One region of the Micromonospora sp. NPDC003816 genome, then DNA from elsewhere that is predicted to be linked to it. Evidence: riboswitches for the same ligand, from Rfam matches in the RefSeq annotation. Region 1 holds a riboswitch; each other region holds the start of a gene.
What was found. Region 1 has a riboswitch for cobalamin ahead of ACFYTT_RS03265 (ribonucleoside-diphosphate reductase subunit alpha). Riboswitches for the same ligand answer to the same signal wherever they lie in the genome.

Region 2: another riboswitch for cobalamin. It lies ahead of ACFYTT_RS30075 (ABC transporter substrate-binding protein); the one in region 1 lies ahead of ACFYTT_RS03265 (ribonucleoside-diphosphate reductase subunit alpha).
Region 3: another riboswitch for cobalamin. It lies ahead of ACFYTT_RS23280 (energy-coupling factor ABC transporter permease); the one in region 1 lies ahead of ACFYTT_RS03265 (ribonucleoside-diphosphate reductase subunit alpha).
Region 4: another riboswitch for cobalamin. It lies ahead of metE (5-methyltetrahydropteroyltriglutamate--homocysteine S-methyltransferase); the one in region 1 lies ahead of ACFYTT_RS03265 (ribonucleoside-diphosphate reductase subunit alpha).

The regions. Positions count from the first base shown of each region.
Region 1 covers NZ_JBIANP010000001.1:757,457-763,083, forward strand. The annotation lists gene ACFYTT_RS03260 (amino acid adenylation domain-containing protein) at 1-1,803, opposite strand, end outside; cobalamin riboswitch at 1,924-2,132, shown strand; gene ACFYTT_RS03265 (ribonucleoside-diphosphate reductase subunit alpha) at 2,267-4,642, shown strand; gene ACFYTT_RS03270 (ribonucleotide-diphosphate reductase subunit beta) at 4,639-5,627, shown strand, end outside.
Region 2 covers NZ_JBIANP010000019.1:6,135-11,761, forward strand. The annotation lists gene ACFYTT_RS30050 (Gfo/Idh/MocA family protein) at 1-65, opposite strand, end outside; gene ACFYTT_RS30055 (ThuA domain-containing protein) at 5-745, opposite strand; gene ACFYTT_RS30060 ((2Fe-2S) ferredoxin domain-containing protein) at 840-1,538, opposite strand; gene ACFYTT_RS30065 (ABC transporter ATP-binding protein) at 1,535-2,296, opposite strand; gene ACFYTT_RS30070 (FecCD family ABC transporter permease) at 2,296-3,288, opposite strand; gene ACFYTT_RS30075 (ABC transporter substrate-binding protein) at 3,360-4,343, opposite strand; cobalamin riboswitch at 4,374-4,547, opposite strand; partial or broken gene ACFYTT_RS30080 (TetR family transcriptional regulator) at 4,678-4,845, shown strand; gene ACFYTT_RS30085 (hypothetical protein) at 4,879-5,352, shown strand; gene ACFYTT_RS30090 (ATP-binding cassette domain-containing protein) at 5,464-5,627, shown strand, end outside.
Region 3 covers NZ_JBIANP010000007.1:306,936-312,562, forward strand. The annotation lists gene ACFYTT_RS23265 (energy-coupling factor ABC transporter ATP-binding protein) at 1-67, opposite strand, end outside; gene cbiQ (cobalt ECF transporter T component CbiQ) at 64-807, opposite strand; gene ACFYTT_RS23275 (energy-coupling factor ABC transporter substrate-binding protein) at 807-1,136, opposite strand; gene ACFYTT_RS23280 (energy-coupling factor ABC transporter permease) at 1,133-1,825, opposite strand; cobalamin riboswitch at 1,855-2,060, opposite strand; gene ACFYTT_RS23285 (DUF2267 domain-containing protein) at 2,155-2,559, shown strand; gene ACFYTT_RS23290 (roadblock/LC7 domain-containing protein) at 2,564-2,983, opposite strand; gene ACFYTT_RS23295 (YncE family protein) at 3,172-4,146, opposite strand; gene ACFYTT_RS23300 (hypothetical protein) at 4,503-4,748, shown strand; gene ACFYTT_RS23305 (hypothetical protein) at 4,741-5,481, shown strand.
Region 4 covers NZ_JBIANP010000012.1:120,699-126,325, reverse strand. The annotation lists gene ACFYTT_RS27180 (iron ABC transporter permease) at 1-1,029, opposite strand, end outside; cobalamin riboswitch at 1,196-1,415, shown strand; gene metE (5-methyltetrahydropteroyltriglutamate--homocysteine S-methyltransferase) at 1,535-3,832, shown strand; gene ACFYTT_RS27170 (AI-2E family transporter) at 3,910-5,196, opposite strand; gene ACFYTT_RS27165 (hypothetical protein) at 5,434-5,627, shown strand, end outside.

The DNA of each region.
Region 1 (5,627 bases):
GGCCCAGACCGCCCGGACGACCTGCTCGACCCGTCGCCGGGACAGCGGCCCCGGGGACGGCGGCGCGGATACCGGGTGTGGGTCCGTCGAGGTCGCCGGTGGAGTGGGGTCGGACGTCGACGGGCGTGGGCGGCTGGTCGCCGCCAGGTGCCAGCGGCGTTCCCGGTCGGCGAAGTCACCGGCCAGGTAGCGTTCGCGCATCCGTCGCCGCCGCAGCTTGCCGCTGGTGGTGCGGGCGAACGCGCCGGGCGGAAGCGGCAGCACCCGCACGTCGTGGTGCCCGGCCGCCTCGGCGACCCGGGCCCGCGTGGCGTCGAGCACCACGGCTGCCCCGGCGGGCGGACGGGCCCAGGCCACGAAGACCACGATCCGCTCGCCGCCGCTGTCCGGGTCGGTGCAGCCGACCACCGCGGTCATCGTGGCCGGCAGCCCGGCGGTCGCGGCGGCCACCGCCTCCAGGTCGGACGCGTGGAACGTCCGGCCGTTGACGAAGATCACGTCCTTCGCGCGGCCGGTCACACAGAGCCGGCCGGCGCGCTGGAAGCCCAGGTCACCGGTGCGCAGCCAGCCGTCCACGAAGGTCTCCCGGCTGGCCTGCGGATCCCGGTGGTAGCCGCGCGCCACGTTCGGGCCGCGTACCTCGACCAGGCCCACCCGCTCCTCGGGCAGCGGACGGTGCCGCTCGTCGACGACGCGTACCTCGCAGCCGGGCACGGGGTGTCCCAGGTCCATCAGCTCCACCGCGTGCGTACCCGGCGCGGTGCTCACCGCCCGGCCCTGGCTCAGCGCGGCACGGTCCAGCACCAGCGGCGCGGCGACCTCCCCGGGCGGCGGGAAGGTCACCGCGAGGGTCGCCTCCGCCAGGCCGTACACCGGTCGCAGGGCGGCCGGGGCGAGCCCGGCCGGGCGGACGTGCGTCAGGAAGGCCCGCCACACCGTGGGGGAGATGGGCTCCGCGCCCACCACCACGCACCGGACGCGGCTCAGGTCGAGCGTGGCGAGAAGATCCGTCGGGACCCGGCGGACCGCCAGCGCCAGCGCGAAGTTCGCCGCCGAGAGCAGGGTCGCGCGATGCCGGTGGGCGGCGGTGAACCACAGTGCCGGGCGCTTGGCGAACGCCATCGGAGGTACGCGGACCTGCGTGCACCCGATGGCCAGCGGGGTCAGGTGGGTGCCGATCAACCCCATGTCGTGGAAGTACGGCATCCAGGTGACCAGCACGTCGTCCGGCCCGGCGCCGCTGGCCAGCCGGGACTGCTCCACATTGGCCAGCACGTTGGCGTGGGTCAGCTCCACCCCGCGCGGCGTGCCGGTGCTGCCGGAGGAGAACTGGAGGAACGCCACGTCGTCGGGGTCGGCGGCGAACGACTCCTCCAGCGGGGGGCTGGTACGCAGGTCGGCCAGCCGCAGCACCAGGCCCGCCAGCCCGTCGGCGACCGCCCCGGTGGCGTCGTCCACCACGGTCACCGCGTCGGCGAGCAGCTCGCGCACCGCCCGTACCCGGGCCGGTTCGGGCGGCAGCGGCACCGGGACCAGCCCGGCGGCGAGCGCCCCCCAGAACAGCGGCTGGAAGTCGTCGCCGGCGTCGGCGACCAGGATCACCGGGGTGCCGGGGATCACGCCGGCCGCCCGGTAGCCGCCCGCCACCCGCAGCGACTCGTCCCGCAACTGCCGCACGGTGACGGTGCGCTCGGTGCCGTCCTCGCGAACGTGCACGACCACCTGGTCGGGTGCGCGATCCGCGGCCTGGACGAGGACGTCGAGCAGTGTCCGTCGGTCGCCGGGTCCGGCCGCAGTCTGCACGCGACGATGCTAGTGGGCATGATCGAGTACCCGGCCGACGGTCGCCGGGATGCCCGTCATCTGACACGCGACACGCCCGGCACAGCATCTGGTGTTGCCATCTCCGCACCGCACCCATATATGGTGTGCCCCGTAGCTGGTTCGACCGCCGCTCCACGGCGGTCGAGGCAAGAGGGAACCCGGTGTGAATCCGGGACTGCCCCGCAGCGGTGAGTGGGAACGACCGCCGTCATCACGCACTGGACCCGCCAGGTCTGGGAAGCGACGGCCAGTAGGCGCGAGCATCAGGCCCACGAGTCCGAAGACCTGCCAGCGCGCCGCACGCGACGTGTGCGGCGGTCGAAGGCCGCGTGGGACGGCCGACGCCAGGAGCTGGTCGTCACGGCAGCAGTGCCGTCGGCAGACCGGCGGCGTCCTCCCGCGCGGACCCGACGATCTCGGGGACAGGCGTGAGGAGGGGAACATGACGGTGACCCAGGAGCAGGCGGGGCCGGAGCAACGCCGGCACGTCATGCAGGTCCGCAAGCGGAACGGCGACACCGAGCCGGTGGACGTCAACAAGATCGTCAAGGCGGTCGAGCGGTGGGTCGCCGACCTGGACGAGATCGACCCGCTGCGGGTGGCGACGAAGACCATCAGCGGGCTGTACGACGGCGCGACCACGGCCGAGATGGACAAGCTCTCCATCCAGACCGCGGCCGAACTGATCGGTGAGGAGCCGCAGTACTCGAAGCTGGCGGCCCGACTGCTGGCCGCGTACGTGGACAAGGAGGTCCGCGGACAGCAGGTGGCCAGCTTCAGCCAGTCCATCCGGTACGCACACGGCCTGGGCCTGATCGGCGTCGACACCGCCGCGTTCGTGGCCCGCAACGCCCGCAAGCTGGACGACGCCGTCGACCCGGCGGGGGACCTGCGCTTCGAGTACTTCGGCCTGCGCACCGTCGCCGACCGGTACCTGCTGCGGCACCCGCAGACCCGGCTCGTGGTGGAGACGCCGCAGTACTGGCTGCTGCGGGTCGCCTGCGGCCTGTCCCAGACGCCCGGCGAGGCGATCGGCTTCTACCGGCTGATGTCCAGCCTGGCCTACCTGCCCAGCTCGCCGACGCTGTTCAACTCCGGCACCCGGCACACGCAGATGTCCTCGTGCTTCCTGGTCGACTCGCCGCGCGACGAGCTCGACTCCATCTACGAGCGCTACCACCAGGTCGCGAAGCTGTCCAAGTTCTCCGGCGGCATCGGCATCTCCTGGTCCCGGGTGCGCGGTCGGGGCGCCCTGATCCGGGGCACCAACGGCAGGTCGAACGGCATCGTGCCGTTCCTCAAGACGCTGGACGCCGGGGTGGCCGCGGTCAACCAGGGCGGTCGTCGCAAGGGCGCGGCCTGCGTCTACCTCGAACCGTGGCACCCGGACGTGGAGGAGTTCCTCGAACTGCGGGACAACACCGGCGAGGAGTCCCGTCGTACGCACAACCTGAACCTCGCCAACTGGATTCCGGACGAGTTCATGCGTCGGGTCGAGGCGGACGGCGACTGGTCGCTGGTCGACCCGTCGGATGCTCCCGAGCTGCCCGACCTGTTCGGTGAGGCGTTCGACGAGGCGTACCGCGCGGCGGAGAAGAAGGCGGTCAAGACCGTCAAGGCCCGCGACCTGTACGGCCGGATGATGCGGACGCTCGCGCAGACCGGCAACGGGTGGATGACCTTCAAGGACGCCTCGAACCGGCTCTCCAACCAGACCGGTGCCCCGGGCAACACCATCCACCTGTCGAACCTCTGCACCGAGATCCTGGAGGTCAACGACGACGCCGAGACGGCGGTCTGCAACCTCGGGTCGGTCAACCTGGGCGCGCACGTCACCGCGGACGGGGTCGACTGGGAGCGGCTGCGCGCGACGGTGCGGACCGCCGTGGTGTTCCTGGACCGGGTGATCGACATCAACTACTACCCGGCCGAGCAGGCGGCGGCGTCGAACCCGCGCTGGCGCCCCGTCGGGCTCGGGCTGATGGGCCTCCAGGACGCGCTTTTCACGCTGCGCCTGCCGTTCGACTCCCCGGCCGCCCGGGAGCTGTCGACCCGCGTGCAGGAGGAGATCTTCCTGACCGCGTTGGAGACCTCCGCCGGGCTCGCCGAGCGGTTCGGCCCGCATCCCGCGTACGCCGAGACCCGCGCCGCCCGGGGTGAGCTGCACCCGGACCTGTGGGGCGCCGAGGTCGGCCAGACCGAGCGGTGGGCCGCGCTGCGCGAGACGATCGGTCGGCACGGCCTGCGGAACTCGCTGCTGGTGGCGATCGCCCCGACCGCCACCATCGCCTCGATCGCCGGCTGCTACGAGTGCATCGAGCCGCAGGTGTCCAACCTGTTCAAGCGCGAGACGATGTCCGGCGAGTTCCTCCAGATCAACACCTATCTGGTCCGCGAACTGAAGGCGCGCGGGCTGTGGACGGCCCCGATCCGGGAGCAGATCAAGCGCGCCGAGGGTTCCGTGCAGGGCGTGGTCGAGCTGCCCGCCGACGTACGCGAGCTGTTCCGGACCGCGTGGGAGCTGCCGCAGCGGGCGCTGATCGACCTGGCGGCGGCCCGCGCCCCCTTCATCGACCAGTCGCAGTCGCTGAACCTGTTCCTGAGCGCGCCGACCATCGGCAAGCTCTCCTCGATGTACCTGTACGCCTGGAAGTCCGGGCTGAAGACCACCTACTACCTGCGGTCGCGTCCGGCGACCCGGATCCAGCAGGCCACCGTCGCCGTCACCCCGAGCGTCACGCCGGTCGTGGCGGTCAGCGACGACGAGGCGTTGGCCTGCTCCCTGGAGAACCCCGAGAGCTGCGAGGCATGCCAGTGACCACCGTCTCCGAGACCAGCACCAGCACGAGCACCGGCGTGGGGGAGCGGCACCTGCTGCTCGATCCCGGCATGGACCTGACCCTGCGGCCGATGCGCTACCCGCAGTTCTTCGACCGCTTCAAGGACGCCATCAAGAACACCTGGACGGTGGAGGAGGTCGATCTGCACTCCGACCTCGCCGACCTGGCCAAACTCTCCCCGGCCGAGCAGCACCTGGTGTCCCGGCTCGTGGCGTTCTTCGCCACCGGCGACACCATCGTCGCCAACAACCTCGTGCTCAACCTCTATCAGCACGTCAACTCGCCGGAAGGCCGGCTGTACCTCTCCCGGCAGCTGTTCGAGGAAGCGGTGCACGTCCAGTTCTACCTGAACCTGCTGGACACCTACGTTCCGGACGAGAAGGAACGGTTCGAGGCGTTCGCGGCGGTGGAGAACATCCCGTCGATCGCCCGCAAGGCCGAGTTCTGCTTCACGTGGATCGACTCCATCTTCGACCTGCGCGAGCTGCGGACCCGCGAGGACCGGCGGGCCTTCCTGCTGAACCTGATCTGCTTCGCCGCCTGCATCGAGGGCCTGTTCTTCTACGGCGCCTTCGCCTACGTCTACTTCCTGCGCTCCCGGGGGCTGCTGCACGGCCTCGCCTCGGGCACCAACTGGGTGTTCCGCGACGAGTCCATGCACATGGCCTTCGCCTTCGACGTGGTCGACACCGTCCGCGCCGAGGAGCCGGACCTGTTCGACGCCGAGCTGGAGCAGCAGGTCAAGGACATGCTGGCCGAGGCGGTCGAGTGCGAGGTGCAGTTCGCCGTCGACCTGCTGGAGCAGGGCGTCTCCGGCATGTCGCCGGCCGACATGCGGGAGTACCTCCAGCACGTGGCCGACCGGCGGCTGGCCGTCCTCGGCATCGCCCCGATGTACGGCAGCGGCAACCCGTTCGCGTTCATGGAGTTGCAGGACGTCCAGGAGCTGTCGAACTTCTTCGA
Region 2 (5,627 bases), on a different contig from region 1:
GTGCTCAGGTACGCGCGGGAGATGACCCCGAGACCGACGATGCCGACGCCGTGCGGGTCGCCCACAGCATTCCCCTCTCGATGACGGTACGGACGGCCGTGTGTTCCAGCACGTCGAGGCTGTGTCCCGGAGTCGTCACGACGATCCGCCCGGCTCCCCAGGTGCGGGTCCAGATCGCCGGCGAGGTGACCGGCCGGTGCCACGGGTGCCACGCTTGAGTCGGGTGGGTGGTGGTGGCCAGGACGTCGATCAAGTCGTCGTGCAGCACCCAGTACTGCTCGGTGACCAGGTCGAAGTCCTCGATCCCGGCGGTGATCGGATGGTTCCGGCCGAGGTCGGTGATCGTGACCGAGTGGGGCAGGAAGCTGTCCTGCTCTCCGCCGCCACGGGCACACGGCTCGACGCCGGGGTGGACGGCGAACTGGCCGCCCACCAGGTGCAGGTAGTCCGAGGAGGCCCGGAACGAGTCGACGATGCCGCCGTGCCAGCCGGTGAAACCCGTCCCGGCGACGACCGCCGCCGCCAGGCCCGCCACCTGCTCCCCGGTGATCTGCGACATCGTCATGCACTGCACGATCAGGTCGGTGGCGGCCAGTTCGGCGGCGTCGGCGTAGACCTCCGTCGACTCCTCCACCCGTACCTCGTATCCGTTGCGTTCGAGGAACGGGATGAACAGGTCCGTCGCCTCGACCGGCCGGTGACCCGCCCATCCGCCTCGGACCACGAGGGCTCTGCGCCGCACCACACCCGCTCCTTCCCGACCCGTCGCCCCAGGACGCTTCCGTCCGGGCCGACGCCCACGCCATGACGACCGTCGATAACCGTACCGGGCTTCGCGGTCACGAGTCGCGTGGGCGTCTGCCGTCGACCGGTGTGCCGTCGCGCAGGTGCACGTCGGCGATGAGGACGGCGAGGTCCGCGTCCACGTGTTCGTACCAGGTGTCGTCGGGATGCACGACGACGAGCGGCCCGAGGTTGCAGGGGAACAGACAACCGGTCGAGGTGACCAGGACGTCGTCGTCGCCGAGGCCGTTCGCCTTCAGGCGGTCGCCGAGGGTGGCGGCGACCTGGTTGGCGCCGTACGCGGTGCAGCGCGGCCCACGGCACACCAGCACGTGTCGGCGGTGTCGGGTGATCTGCGACCAGGCGGGGCTGCGGAACGGTCCGGGGTTGCCGTCGAGCGTGGTGTGGTCGCCGGTGACGGCGTCGCTGACTGCTGTGACCAGCGCGGGCTGTGTCGCCAACGGCGGGGCGAGCAGCACGCGTACCTGCCGGTCCCGGGTGGTACGCCAGTGGGCCACCGCGCGGCGGAGCCAGGTGTCGAGGTACCGGTCGGGCGGCAGGTGCACGGCCACGAGCAGGACCTCGTCATGCTCCGGTACGGCGTCGAGGGCGGCGTGCAGGGAGGGCTCGGCGCCGTCGAGGAAACAGGCCCGCACCGGTACGCCCACGGCCTCGGCGACCGCTGCGGCGAGGCGGTGGATCGCGTCGTGGCCGCCGTGGTGGGCCGCCCCGCGCGAGACGAGCAGGACGTTCATACTGCCGGGGCCCGGTAGGTGATGACCGGTCGTCCATCATGGACCGTCACGTCGGCGTCCACGGCGTACACGTCGGCGAGCAGCGCGGGCGTCAGCACGTCGGCAGGCGTTCCGGTGGCGACGACCCGACCGTGGTGCAGCACCACCACGAGGTCGCAGAACATCGCGGCCAGGTTGAGGTCGTGCAGGGCGGCGAGAGTGGTGACGGCGCTGCGACGGACCAGGCCCAGCAGTTGGAGCTGGTGGCCGATGTCGAGGTGGTTGGTGGGCTCGTCGAGCAGGAGCAGTTGCGGTTCCTGGGCCAGGGCCCGGGCGAGTTGGACCCGTTGGCGTTCCCCGCCGGAGAGCGTCTGCCAGCGGCGGTGGGCGTACCCGGTCATGTCGACGCGGTCGAGCGCGTCGGCGGCGGCGGCCCGGTCGGTGTCGGTGTCCGACCAGCGGGAGCGGCGGTGCGGGGTGCGGCCGAGCAGCACCACGTCGAGCGCGGTCAGGTCGAGGTCGGTCTCGGCGTACTGGGCGAGCAGGGCCATCCGCCGTGCCGCGCTGGCACGCGGCAGCCCGGCCACGTCGTCGCCCGCGACGGTCACGGTCCCGGATCGGGGGGCGATCAACCCGGCGACGACCCGCAATAGGGTGGTCTTGCCGGACCCGTTGGGGCCGAGCAGTCCGACCAGGGTGCCGCGCGGCGCCGCGCACGTCACGCCGTCGAGGAGTCGCGCGGCCGGCACCGACCACGAGACGTCGCGGATCTCCAGCATCAGGTGTTCCGGTCCCCTCGGCGCAGCAGTAGCACGAACGCGGGCACCCCGAGCAGGGCGGTCAGCACGCCCACCGGCAGTTCGCGGGGGTCGAACAGGGTCCTGGCCGCAGTGTCCACCCAGATGAGGAAGATCGCTCCGGCGAGGACGACGACCGGCAGCAGCCGCCGGTGGTCGGGGCCGGTGAACCGCCGCACGGCGTGCGGCAGGATCAGGCCGACGAACCCGATCGCGCCGCTTATCGAGACCAGCACGGCGGTCAGCAGCGCCGTGGTGACCAGCAGCAGCCACCGGACACGCCGGACGTCCACGCCGAGGGCGGCGGCGGCCTCCTCGCCGAACGCGAACGCGTTGAGCGCACGGGCGAACCGGAGGATCACGGCGAACCCCACCGCGAGCAGCGGCGTCGCCCACGCCAGTGCGGTCCAGTCGACGCGGGCGAGCGAGCCGGACAGCCAGAAGGTGATGCTCTGGGTGGCATGCGGATGGGCCACCCAGATGATCACGAACGTCGTCAGCGCGGCGCAGAGCTGCGCGACGGCGACGCCGGCCAGCACCACCCGGGTCGGTCGCAGGACCGCGCGCCGGCCGGCGGCGGCGACCACGACGGCGAACGCGGCGAGCGCCCCCACGAACGCGCCCCCGGTGAGCGCCACGGCACCCGCGCCGAGTCCCAGGACCAGGACGGCCACGGCACCCAGCGACGCCCCCGAGGAGACACCCAGGAGGTACGGGTCGGCGAGCGGATTGCGGGTGACGGTCTGCATGACCGCCCCGCAGGCCGCGAGGCCGGCCCCGACCACGGCGGCGCCCAGCACCCTCGGCAGCCGCAGTTCCCACACGATGTGGTCCCGCAGCAGCGGCACGTCGGCGCTCGTCAGGCCGAGATGATCGGTGATCACCAGCCACACGGTGCCCAGCGACAGGTCTGCGGGCCCCACCGTCACGGCCGCGGCCACCGACAACACCAGGCCACCCGCGAGTACGACCACCACGGCCACCATGCGCACCGCTCGGACCGGCTTCGCCGGAGTAGTCTGCGCCGGCCGGGTGGTGACGGTGGTCAGCTGCTCACCCCGCCGACGCCCCGGGCCAGCGCCTCCACGGCGAGCACGTTCCGCACCCCGGCCGCGGTGGAGGAGAAGGCCAGGGTGACGTACCGCTTGCCCTTGACGGCCGGCAGGTCCCTGAGCGCCGCGTGCTTCTCGAGGAACGCCTGCTTGTCGGCGGCGGTGTCCCAGCTCGCGTCGACGAGCACGATGACGTCGGGGTTGCGCTCGACGACGGCCTCCCAGTTGGTGTCGGCCCAACTGCCGGTCAGGTCGTCGAAGATGTTGGTGACCCCGGCCGCAGACATGATCATCGCCGGGCCGCCACAGCAGGCGCCGGCACTGGGCGCGTCGTTGCCGCCGTCCCACCAGAGCACCCGCGTGCCCTTCGCGCCCGCCGACACGTTCGCGATGCGCTGCTTCTGGTCGGCGATCAGCGTCTCGGCCCGCTCCACGACGCCGAAGATCGTGGCGATCTCCCGGATCTCGGTGAACACGTCGTCGATCGCCAGCTTCGCCGGTCGCGTCTCCTTCGGACATCCGGCGGTGGAGACGTACGTGCCCACGCCGAGTTTCTGCCAGTCGGCGCGGTCACCGGCCCCCTCGTCGCCGAACGCGCTCGCGAAGGAGGCGTAGACGAAGTCGGGCTCCAGTTCGAGCAACTTCTCCTTCGACGGGTACTCCTTGGCCAACACCGGCACCTTCGCGTACGCGGCGGCGTACTCCGGTAGCACCTCGTCGTCGAGGTAGGCGGTGCCGGCCATGCGGTCCTCCAGGCCGAGCGCCAGCATGATCTCGGTGGCAGGCTGGTTCATCGTCACCACCCGCGCCGGAGGGCTCGGGACCGTGACCGGTGTGCCGCAGTTGGTCACCGAGACCGGCCCGGCGGCGGGGGCCGTGGCAGTCGGCTCACTGTGGCCGGTCGCGGAGCATCCGCCGACCAGGGCGAGCATGACGGAGAGCGGCGCAGCAACGCGCCAGGACGCAGGGAACCGCATAGCGGGACCACCTTCCAGCACCTCGTGGACGGGTCGTACAGGTGCCGTGGCCGGTCTCCTGGCTGACGGGTGGTGCGCCGGTGGCCGGCCTTCCCAGGCATACGCCCAGTGACCTTGCGGTGGCCTCCAGCATCCCGATCACAGTGGCGAGGGCCGCACCGGTTTCACACCGGCTTCCCGAGCACCACGGCGAGGTCACCCTAACCAACGCAGGCAGCACCGTCAGTGGCCTAGATCATGGCGGGAGTCCACGTCGGCTCCGCCTGCCCCGGGACGGCCATTGCGGGATCGTTGAACGGGTGTTTAATCTGGTGTCGTGGCGTCGGACGACGTGATGTCGGCAGGGCGCGGTGGCGAGTTCGCCACCGCGAGCCGTATCCGTGACGCCGCCATCTCCCGCTTCGCTCGGGAGGGATTCGGTGCCGGGCTGCGCGCCATCGCCGCCGACGCCGGTGTCGCCGCCGGTCTGATCGTTCATCACTTCGGCTCGAAGGACGGCCTGCGTCGCGCCTGCGACGAACAGGTGCTCGCCGTGATGCGCGAGCAGAAGGCGAAGACACTGACCGACGGCACCGGCACGACCCTGTTGGCGCAACTGGCGGAGGTCGAGCAGTACGCGCCGATCGTGCGATACCTGCTGCGCAGCATGCAGGCCGGTGGTGAGCTGGCGGCCACACTCATCGAGCACATGATCGCCGACGCGGAGGAATACCTCTCCACGTCCGAGTCCGCCGGTGTGATCAAGCCCAGCCGGGAGCCCGCCGCCCGTGCGCGGTATCTGGCCTACCAGGCCACCGGCAGCATGGTGCTCTGGTTCACCCTGCACGGAGCCGGTGCCGCCCCGGACCAGTTCGCGGCCCTGTTCCGCCGCTACATCGACGATCTCACGTTGCCGGCCCTGGAATTGTTCACCGAAGGGCTGCTCGTCGACCGGTCGATGCTCGACGAGTACCTGATGTACGTCCCGGATCCGCCTGCCGCCCCCGGCGCGGACACCGCTGCACCGTAGTCACCACATTGCCCTCTGGGCGTGGCCCCTCCTTCCACCGCCGGTCCCACCGGTCGGCGGCATCCGTTCCGGCCCGGTGTGCCGGGCCTTCCTCGAACGAGGTCTCCCGCGATGACTGCTGCCATCGACATCCGACACGTCACCAAGTCCTTCGGCCGCATCCGCGCGTTGGACGGGCTGGACCTGCACGTCGCCGCCGGCACCGTGCACGGCTTCCTCGGCCCCAACGGCGCCGGCAAGTCCACCACCATCCGGATCCTGCTGGGCCTGCTGCG
Region 3 (5,627 bases), on a different contig from region 1:
CCGGACGCTCCGCCTCGTACCCGAAACTGACCCCGCGCAGCTCCAACAGCGGCGGATCGCCGCTCACCCGAGCACCACCAGCATCCGGGTGGCCAGCACCACCGCCGCCAGCAGCAGCACGGTGACGACCAGGAACGCCGCCGACGGCTGGCGGACCTCGGTGCGTACCGCCAACGAGCCGGTGTAACCGCGCAGCGCCAACCCCTCCTCCCAGCGCCGGGCCAGCGAGAACGCACGGACGAAGACCGCGCCGGCCTGCCCGGCCAGCGACCGGTAGGTGCTGGCCCAGGTCCGGTAACCCAGCCGGGCCGCCTGGGCCTGCCGCACCGCGTGCACACTCTCCAGCAGCAGGAACAGCATCCGATAGATCAGCGCGGCCACCTCGGTGACCGCGCTGGGCACCCCGAGACGCTGGAGCCGGGGCAGCACGTCGGCCAGCGGCGTGGTGGCGGCGAAGAGCAACAGGCAGAGCAGCGCGGCGCAGGCCCGACCGGCGGTCGTGGCGGCCGTCGCGAGCCCCTCCGGCGCCCACCGGACCTGCGTCGGACCGGAGACCGCCACCAGCATCGGCACCGAGCCGGTCAGGATGAACAGCAACGGCGTCCGGGCCACCCGCACCAGCAGACGCGGCGGCAGCGCCGCCGGCCCGAGCAACGCCACCGCTGCGGTCAGGCCCACCACCAGGGCGCCCGGCCACGGCGGCAGGAGCAGGGAACAGCCCAAGAGCCCCAGGGCCAACAGGGCCTTCTCCACCGGGTGGCGGCGTCGCCAGGGGCTGGCGTACGCCGCCACGTCCAACGCGAGCACTAGTCGGTGGTCTTCTCCCCGGTCGCGGACTGCTCGCCACGCAGCCGCTGCCGGGTCCGGGCCACCCCGAAGTAATAGCCGAGGAACCCGGCACCGAGGGCGGCCTGAAGCGCGAACAACGCCGACTCGATCTCACCCGACGGCGGTTCGTAGATCGAACTGAACCACGGCTCGTAGTCGGGATGGTCGTTGACGATCGCCTCCTCGGCGAGGGCGTCGGCACCGGCGAACGGCTCCTCGCCGCTGCCGAGCCCCAGCACCAGCGGCGCCACCGCCAACGCCACCACGGCGAGCAGCAACAACAGGTTGGTCCGGCCGAACGACTTCACGCCACCGCTCCCTGGGTCGTCGGGGCCGGACGGCGCAGGATGCCGAGCCGGCGGAGTTCCTGCGGGCTCACCCGGACCAGCAGCCGGACCACCAGGACCGTGAGCAGCCCCTCGCTGATCGCCAGCGGGATCTGGGTGACCGCGAAGATGGACCCGAACTTGGCCAGCGCGCCGACGAAGCCCGAATCCGGGTCCGGGAAGGCCAGCGCGAGCTGCGCGCTGGTCACGCAGTACGTCGCCAGGTCGGCCAGGGCAGCGGCGAAGAACACCGAGATGCCGAGGCCGCCACCGAACCGGCGGATCAGCGCGTACACGCCGAAGGCCACCCAGGGGCCGACGATGGCCATCGAGAAGACGTTCGCGCCGAGCGTGCTCAACCCGCCGTGCGCCAGGAGGAGCGCCTGGAACAGCAACACGATCGTGCCGAGCACACTCATCACCGGTGCCCGGAACAGGATCGCGCCGAGACCCACACCCGTCGGATGGGAACAGGAGCCGGTCACCGAAGGGATCTTCAGCGCCGACAGGACGAAGGTGAACGCCCCGGCCGCGCCGAGCAACAGCTTCGCGTCGGGGTTCGCGCGGACCTGCTGGACCAGGTTGCGCGCACCGTGGATGACGAACGGTGTCGAGACCGCGAACCATGCCGCCGCCTGCACCGGTGGTAGGTAGCCCTCAGCGATGTGCATGAGTCGACCTCCCCTTCCAACACCTCGTGGACGAGATCACATGTCGGGGTCGGTCTCCTGGCTCCCGGATCGTCGCGTACTCCGGCCTTCCCAGGTCCTCCACGGACCCAGTGGCGTACAAGTCGGAGTGAACTCCCCGGTCACAGTGGCGAGGGCCGCGCCGGTATCACACCGGCTTCCCGTTACCGCGACGGCGCGACGTTATCCGTTCCGCACACCGACGCACAAGACTCGTCGATGCCACCGCGACCGTACGCGGGTGAAGAGTGCCGTTTGTCACGACGATTCACGGGTAGACGCCAGATCCGTTGCGAGAAGGGGCCGACCGGTTGGACGAGAACGAGTTCATCGACTCCGTGGCGCACCGCACCGGCGCGTCGACGGAGCAGGCGACCGCCATCGCGCGCGCCACCCTGACCACGCTCGCCGAGCGGATCGACGGCGGCGAGGCACGGGACCTGGCCGACCGACTCCCGGAAGGGCTGCGGGCGTACACGTTCGCGCCCAGCGAGACCGCCGAACGCTTCGGGCTCGACGTGTTCGTCGACCGCGTCGGCGGCCGTGCCGACGTCGATCCCGACCTGGCCGAGGCCGGCATCCGGGCGGTCCTGGACACCATTCGAGGTGACGTCGCCCCCGCCGACCACGACGACGTCATCGCGAACCTGCCGGCCGAACTGTGGCAGGTGGCCAACCCGGCGCCGTCGTACGACGCGCAGCGCGACCGCGGCTAGCGGGTCACCGCCCGGTCAGGTGGGGCGCCGGCTCCACGTACACCGGCAGATGGTGCCCGGCCCTGGCACAGAAGAGGGCGACCTCGTACGCCATGTCCCCCACCTCCGCCGAGCCGTCGATACCGACGGTGAGGATCGCCCCGTTGCCGGTGGTGGCGTGGAACAGGAACGCCCGCGACATCTGCACCACCACCTGGTGCAGCTCACCCTCACCGCACAATCGGGCGGCGGCCAGACCGAGCGCCTGGAGCCCACAGACCACACTGGACAGTTCCTCGGCGATCTCCTCGTCGATGCCCCGCGAGGCCCCCAGCATGATGCCGTCCGGGGAGAGCACCACCGCGAACTTGGCGCCGGGCACCCGATCCACGATGTCGTCGAGCGCGTCGTTGAGGTTCTCGGCGGTGACCAGGGCATGGGTCATAAGGGCGCTGTCCTCTCGTCGAAACTCCTACGTTCGTACCAGAGAAGACGCGGCCTCAGGAGCCCACTGGTGGCCCGATCCTGTTCTCCGATCCCCCTAACGTACGACGACGCTGGTCACCCTAATCGGACGGGTCGGACGTCCCGGTCACACCGGGAATCCCTCTTCTGACCGACGGTGACACCCGCTCAGGACGACGGCACCGGACCCCGCAACCCCACCAGGCCGGGCACGGCGACACGACCCAGTTCGGCACCGCTGGTCGGGTCGAGCCACCGCACCGCCGACGGCCCACCCACATAGAGACGGCCACCGTCGGGGCCAAGGACGAGACCGGTGACGGGGGCGTCGACCGGTCGTTCGGCGACGACCCGCAGACCGACCGCATCCACCGTACGCAGCACACCGGCCCCGCCGAGGAACAGTCTTTCGTGGTCCGCCGTCGCGTACGCCGGGCCGGACGCGACGGGGACGGCGGCGGTGCGGCGTACCGTCAGTTCCTCGGTGGAGATCTCGGCGACGGTCCCGGAGGTCAGGTCGGCGACGTACAGCCGGGAACCGTCCGGGGCGATCGCCATGGCGTGCCCGTCGGCTGTTCCCTCCCCGAACGGGTGCGGCAGATCCACGCAGTACGCCCACCGCTCGTGCAGGTGCAGCGTGTGCACGAAAGCGTGGACGTCGCTCCCCGGCCGTCCACTGATGCGGTCCCGGGTGTGCCGATGCTCGGGCTGATGGGTGTAGAGCGTGTACAGGACGCGACGGTCCGGGGCGAGTACCGCCTGACGCCCGTCACCGCGCATCTCCTCCTCCGCGCCCGCCGGGATCGCCTGCTTGAGGCGGGTCTGCAACGGGCCGGCCACACCGGTGGCGAGGTCGACCACCCGAACCCGGTACCGGTCCGGCGTCTGCGGCGGCAGCCACTCCAGCACGAAGAGGCCGGTGTGGTCGTGGGTGAACGCCTCCGGGACGACGTTGCCCGGCAGTCGCAGCCGGTGCCGCACCCCACCCGCGTCGGCGATCAGCACCGGCGTGGCGTCCCGCCCGGCCGGAGACGCTGCGGTGACGCTCACCGCCTCGGTGGTCAGTGCCACCCACGTGCCGTCGGCGGAGACCGTCTGCGGCACCCAGCGGCCGGGCAGCCAACACCCGGGCGGAGGCGACACCGGTGGCGGTCTCGATCCGCCAGAACGCGGTGTCGGCACCCTCCGGCGTGCTCGCGTACACCGACCGCCCGTCGGCGGTGGCGACGGCATGCGGGACCACCTGCCGTTCGGCACCACGGAGCAGGCCGAGTCCGTCGGCCAGGTCCACGAGCAGCGGATCCGGCGGCACGCCTGCCACCGGTGACCCGGTCGGATCACACCCGACCAGCGTCGCGACACCCGCGCCCACCAGCGCGGACAACAGGGTACGGCGGGTGGTCGTCCTCGTCGCCATCATGCCCGGATGACACCGTCACGCCGATTCCGGTTCCGTCGGCGGAGAGTGGAACCTGAACGCCGCGACCGGTGTCAGGACAGTGATCCCACCGGAGGTTCCCCTGGACGACGAGGAACTCGTCACCCGCGCGCAGGCAGGTGACCTGGAGGCGTACGAACTCCTGGTCGCCCGGCACACCGCGTCCGCGTACCGGACGGCGAACCTGTCCGAGGACGAGACGGTCGCCATGCTCGGCTGGGCACGCGGCACGGTGAAGTCGCGGACGTCCCGCGCCCTGGTGAAGCTGCGTGGCCTGCTCGACGTCGAGGAGCTGAGCCGTGGCTGACCTCGAACGGGAGTTGCGCGAGCTGTCCGCCTGGCTGGAGACCCCCGAGCCGCCGGACGTCACCGCCCGGGTCCGCGCCCGGCTGGCCGCCCCCGCCCGATCCTCGCGGACCATCGAGGGACGCCGTCGTCGATGGCGGTACGCGGTGGCCGCGCTTCTCGCCGCCCTCCTGGTGATCGCCCTGCTGCCCGGACGGGCCGCGCTGGCCGACGCGGTGGCCGGACTGCTGCGCTTCGCCGGCATCACGATCAGCACCGCACCCGCCCCGCTGCCACCGACGGCTTCCCCGTCGCCGCTGCCCGCGCAACGCCTGACCGATCTGGGCGAGGCGCACCGGCTGGTGCGGTTCCCGGTCCGGGTACCGGCCGCGCTCGGCCCGCCCGACCGGGTGCTGGTGGCCGACCCGGACGGCGCGGGGGGACACCGGGTGGCGACGCTGCTCTACCGAGGCGGTCAGATCCGGCTGGACGCCTTCGACGGGCAGCTCGACGGCGTCTTCCTCAAACAGGCCGGCGGATCCGGGGCGCAGTGGACGGAGGTCAGCGGACGACAGGCGGCGTGGATTCCCGGCCCGCACCCGATCTCGTACGTGGATCGGGACGGGGTGGTGCGGGAGGAGAGCGCCCGGCTGGCCACCGCGACGCTGATCTGGGAGCAGGGCGGAGTGACCTACCGCCTCGAAGGCGAGCTGACGGTGAACGAAGCGGTCGAGATCGCATCGTCGCTCGGATAGCGAGAATCGGTGCCGACATCACCGCCGCCGGACCACATTTGCATTGCCTGATTTCGATACCGACCACTGCACCCGTACACCTCTGACCGCTGTGCACGGTCGGCACCACGAAACCATGCTGGACGCGGTCGTCGCTTTCGCGGATG
Region 4 (5,627 bases), on a different contig from region 1:
GGAGGTGATGATGCCGATCGGGATCTCCTGCGGTGCCAGCAGCACCCGGGCCAGCACGTCGGCCCAGACCAGGAGGATCGCCCCGAGCAGCGCGGCCACCGGCACCACCCGGACGTGCGGTGCGCCGACGATGCGGCGGGCCAGGTGCGGCACGACCAGGCCGACGAAACCGATGCTGCCGGCGGCGGAGACCAGGATGCCGACGCTGAGCGAGACCAGCACGAGCAGCCGGAGGCGGAACCGGTCCGGCGAGACGCCCAGGGTGTGCGCGGTCTCGTCGCCGATGGCCAGCACGTCGAGCCGCCGTCCGACGACGGTCAGGTATCCGATGGTGCCGATCAGCACCACGGCGGCGATCAGCAGCAGGGCGTTCCAGCGGGCCAGGCCCAGCGACCCGAGGAGCCAGAACATCACCGACCGGGCACCCTCGGCGGATCCGGAGGCGAAGATCAGGAAGCTGGTGGTGGCGTACAGCGCGTACCCGACGGCGACGCCGGCCAGCAGCAGCCGGATGGAGGTGACCCGGCCGCCGCTGCGCGCGATCAGGAAGACCAGCAGCGAGGCGCCGAGCGCGCCGACGAACGCGCTGGTGGAGAGCGCGTACTGGCCGAAGCCGGCGCCGGCGCCGAAGAGGATCGCGGCGGCCGCGCCGCTGGAGGCGCCGGAGTTGATCCCCAGCAGGTACGGGTCGGCGAGCACGTTGCGGACCATGGCCTGCAAGGCCACGCCGCAGACCGCCAGCCCGGCGCCGACCAGCATGCCGAGCAGGACCCGGGGCAGTCGGACCTGCCAGACGATCGCCTGCTGCGGTCCGGTCCAGCTCACCTCGCCCGGCACGCCGACGAGCTGGTGCCCGATGATCCGGGCCACCGTGAGCGGCGGGATGCCGATCGCCCCGGCCCCGACCGCGACCAGGCCGGTCAGGACCAGGCCGAGGGTCAGCGCGAGCAGCCAGAGGCCGGTCCGGCGGCGCTGCGCCGCCACACCGAGCACGTCCGTCGGGCTCGTCGGCAGGGTGGTGACGCTCACCGCTCTCCCACGCAAAGTCGTTGTTCTTGCCAAGTCTTTGCAAAAAGCTAACACCAAGATCACGCCAGCGGAAGCCGGATGAGTCGTTGTTCACGCTCCGCTCGACCCCGTGTCGCCGTGCGGACATCACACCCGCGCGCCGGTCGTCACGCGTGATCCGGACGCTAGGATCCGAGACGGTACTGGTTCGCCCCGGCCGTCCGGTCGAGGCGTCGTAAGAGGGAACCCGGTGTGAGTCCGGGACTGCCCCGCAGCGGTGAGTGGGAACGACCGCCGTCACACGCACTGGACGCCCTGTCGGGTCCGGGAAGCGACGGCCAGTAGGAGACCGGCCCAGCCGGTCGCGCCCACGAGTCCGAAGACCTGCCCGTGCCGCGTGCGCAGCCGCGCACGCCGCCGTCGGCCTCGCGGGAGGGCCCGGGCGAGGTCGGTCGTCGCACCGTGCCCTCCCCAGCCTTCCCCGGAGCCGTACCGCCGGACCTCGAGGGAAGGGAACCCTGGCGACATGACCACTCCGTTCGGCACGAGCACCGTGCTCGGCTATCCGCGCATCGGCCCGCGCCGTGAACTCAAGACCGCAGTCGAGGGCTACTGGGCCGGCCGCATCGACGAGCCGACCCTGCGGGCCACCGCCGCGCAGGTACGCGAGGAGACCTGGCGTACGTTGCACGACGCCGGCCTGTCCGCCGTACCGTCCAACACGTTCTCGCTCTACGACCACGTGCTCGACGCGGCCGTCACGGTCGACGCCGTACCCGACCGGTTCCGCCGGCTCGGCCTCGGTGAGCTGGACACCTACTTCGCCATGGCACGCGGCACCGCCCAGGAGCCGCCGCTGGAGATGACGAAGTGGTTCGACACCAACTACCACTACCTGGTGCCCGAGATCGGCCCGGACACCGCCTTCGCCGCCCGGGCCGACACGCCCCTGACCGATTACGGGCGGGCGCGGGCGCTCGGCATCACCACCCGTCCGGTGCTGGTCGGCCCGGCCACCCTGCTGCTGCTCGCCAAGCCCACCGCCGACGCGCCGGACGGGTTCCGCCCGTTCGACCGGCTGGACGACCTCGTCGACGTCTACGCCGACCTGCTGACCGCGCTCGCCGACGTCGGGGTGCCGTGGGTGCAGCTCGACGAACCGGCGTACGTCGGCGACCGGTCCGACGCCGAGATCCGCGCCCTCAGCGCCGCCTACGCCCGCCTCGGCGCGCTGACCCACCGGCCCCGCCTGTTCGTCGCCGCCTACTTCGGCGAACTCGGCGACGCGCTGCCCGCCTTGCTGGACACGCCGATCGAGGCGATCGGGTTGGACCTGGTCGCCGGTCCGGGTGACCTGGACCGGCTCGCCGGCCACGGCGCGCTGCCGGGCCGGACCGTGGTCGCCGGGCTGGTCGACGGCCGCAACGTGTGGCGGACCGACCTGCGGGCCGCTGCGGCTGTCGGCGCCACCCTCACCGGGCTCGCCGACAGCGTGGCCGTGTCCACCTCCTGCTCGCTGCTGCACGTGCCGGTGGACCTGGCCGCCGAGACCGAGCTGGACCCCCGGCTACGGGACCGGTTGGCGTTCGCCCGTCAGAAGGTCGACGAGGTGGTCGCGCTCGGTCGGGTGCTGCGCGACGGGGTGGGCGAGCTGCCCGCCGCGCCTGCGCCGGTGCCGGCACAGTGGCGCGACGACGCGGTCCGTGCCCGCCTGGAGGCCCTACGGCCCGAGCACACCCGACGCGGCCCGTACCCGCAGCGCGCCGAGGCCCAGCGCCGACGCCTCGGGCTGCCCGTGCTGGCGACCACCACCATCGGGTCGTTCCCGCAGACCGAGGCGTTGCGCCGGGCCCGGGCCGAGCACCGGGCCGGTCGCCTGGACGCGGCCGGCTACGCCGAGCGGATGCGGGCCGAGATCGCCGAGGTGGTGGCCGAACAGGAACGCCTCGGGCTGGACGTGCTGGTGCACGGCGAGCCGGAGCGCAACGACATGGTGCAGTACTTCGCCGAACACCTCGACGGCTTCGCCGCCACCGCCCACGGCTGGGTCCAGTCGTACGGCTCCCGGTGCGTACGCCCACCGATCCTGTACGGCGACGTGACCCGGCGCGCACCGATCACGGTGACCTGGTCCCGGTACGCCCAGTCCCTCACCGACCGGCCGGTCAAGGGCATGCTCACCGGTCCGGTGACCATCCTGGCCTGGTCGTTCGTCCGGGTGGACCAGCCGCTGGCGGAGACCGCCCGGCAGGTCGCCCTGGCCCTGCGTGACGAGGCGCGGGACCTGGAGGCGGCGGGCATCCGGATCATCCAGGTCGACGAGCCCGCCCTGCGGGAACTGCTGCCACCACGCCGCCGGGACCACGCCGGCTACCTGGACTGGTCGGTGGCGGCGTTCCGACTGGCGACCAGCGGCGTCGCCGACGCCACGGCGATCCACACCCACCTGTGCTACTCGGAGTTCGGCGAGGTGCTGCCCGCCATCGACGCCCTGGACGCCGACGTGACCAGCATCGAGGCGTCACGTTCCCGGATGGAGATCCTCGACGACCTGGCCACCGTCGGCTACACCCGGGGCATCGGGCCGGGTGTCTACGACATCCACTCGCCCCGGGTGCCCGACGGCGCCGAGGTGGTCACCGCGCTGCGCCGGGCGGCGGCGGTCGTCGGGCCGGACCGGCTCTGGGTCAACCCCGACTGCGGGCTCAAGACCCGGGGCTACGACGAGGTCCGTCCCGCACTGACCGCGCTGGTCCGGGCCGCCGCCTCGGTCCGCGCCGAACTGGCCGCCGACGGGCCGACGCCCGCGCCGAGCGACGCCTGACCCGTGGTGCCCGCCGGTGGGAGCCGCCCACCGGCGGGCACCGCCGACGGACCGCACACCCGAGAGGACCGGAAGGGTCAGGGTGCGGTGGCCTTGACCACGACCGCCTCCGGGGGCGGTGGCTGCTCGGCCGGCGGGAGGCGTCGGGCCAGCCGCCGGACCGCGGTGTTGAGCACGGCGATCAGCGGTACGGCGATGAGCGCGCCGAAGATGCCGTCGAGCACCACACCGGCGGTGACCGCCAGCACCACGGGCAGCGGGTGCAGCGCCACCGCCTTGCCCATGATCCACGGCTGGAGGACGTTCCCCTCGACCTGCTGCACCACGATCACCGCGCCGAGGATGAACAGCGCGGTGACCCAGCCGCCGTCCACCAGGGCGACCAGCACCGCCACCGCGCCGGAGAGCGTGGCACCGACGATCGGGATGAACGCGCCGAGGAAGACCAGCGCGGCCAGGGCGAAGGCGAACGGCACGTCGAACAGCACCAGCGCGATACCGATGCCCACCGCGTCGATGAACGCCACCAGCACGGTGGCCCGCACGTAGGCGACCAGGGTCTGCCACGAGGCCCTGCCCGCGTCGTCGAGGCGCCAGCGGGCGGGGGCCGGGAACATCCCCACGATGAACCGCCAGATGCGCTGGCCGTCGCGGAGGAAGAAGAACATGGCGAAGAGGACCAGCAGCGCACCGGTGAAGATCTCCACCACCGTGCCGGCGGTGGAGAGCGCGCCGGTGGTCAGCGCCTGGGTGTTCTCGTTGATCCAGTTCTGCCCGGCCTGGATGTACTGGTTCAACGTGCCGTCGGAGAGGTTCAGCGGCCCGTCGCGCAGCCAGTTCTGGATCTGACCGATGCCGTCGGCCGCGTTGCGGCTGAGGTCGGGCAGGCCGGTGACGAACTCGCTGACCACCATGGTCAGCGTGCCGACCACGGCGGCCAGTCCACCGATCAGCACCACGGCGGTGGCCAGCGAACGGGGGAAGCGGGCCCGCAGCAGCCAGCCGACGGCGGGTGCCAGCAGTGCGGAGAGCAGCAGCGCCACCAGCAGGGGCACGATCACGACGCGGATGGTGCCCATGAACCGCAGCATCGCCCAGCCGACGATGCCGATGACGATGATCCGCCACGACCAGGCGGCGGCGATCCGCAACGAGTGCGGCACCCCGGCGTCGTCCCGGCTGATCGTCGAGGGATGGCCGTCCTCGCCGTCGTTGCCGGCGCGGGGCTCGGGGATGGGCCGGGCGAACTCCTCCGCACGGTCGGCCTGCCGGGTACGGTCCCGGTCCCTGGCCGCGCGTACCGACTCGCGTCCCCCGTCGTACGCCCGGCGCAGTCGGTGCCGCAGCTGCTCGAACCGGCTCAAGGGAACCCCCAGGTGAAGATCGGTCGGTACACCGTAACGGGTCGGGCCACACACCGGCACGGTGACCAGCGGCCAGGCCGGAAACGACCGGACCGCCGCCGGTCTTCGCCGGTGACGTCGGGTCGCTTCAGCCCTATCCTGGCGCTTCGTGCCCGGGTGTCCGGCCGACGCCGCCCCGGCTCGCGGGTGGGTCCCTCCGGACGCCGAGGGCTCCATCTGCCACGAGGAGGTTCCCGGGTGAGAAGGTTCGCGGTACTCGTCACCGCGGTGACGGCGGCCACGGCGGTCGCCGTACCGGCGCAGGCGCAGTCGACGTCGACCCCGACGGCGGTCACCCTCAAGCCGCCGCTGAGCGGCCTGGTCGACCGGGCCGAGCCGGCCACCGGTGCGTACGCGCCGGTGGTGGACAGCTTCGTCATCCGGGTCAACTG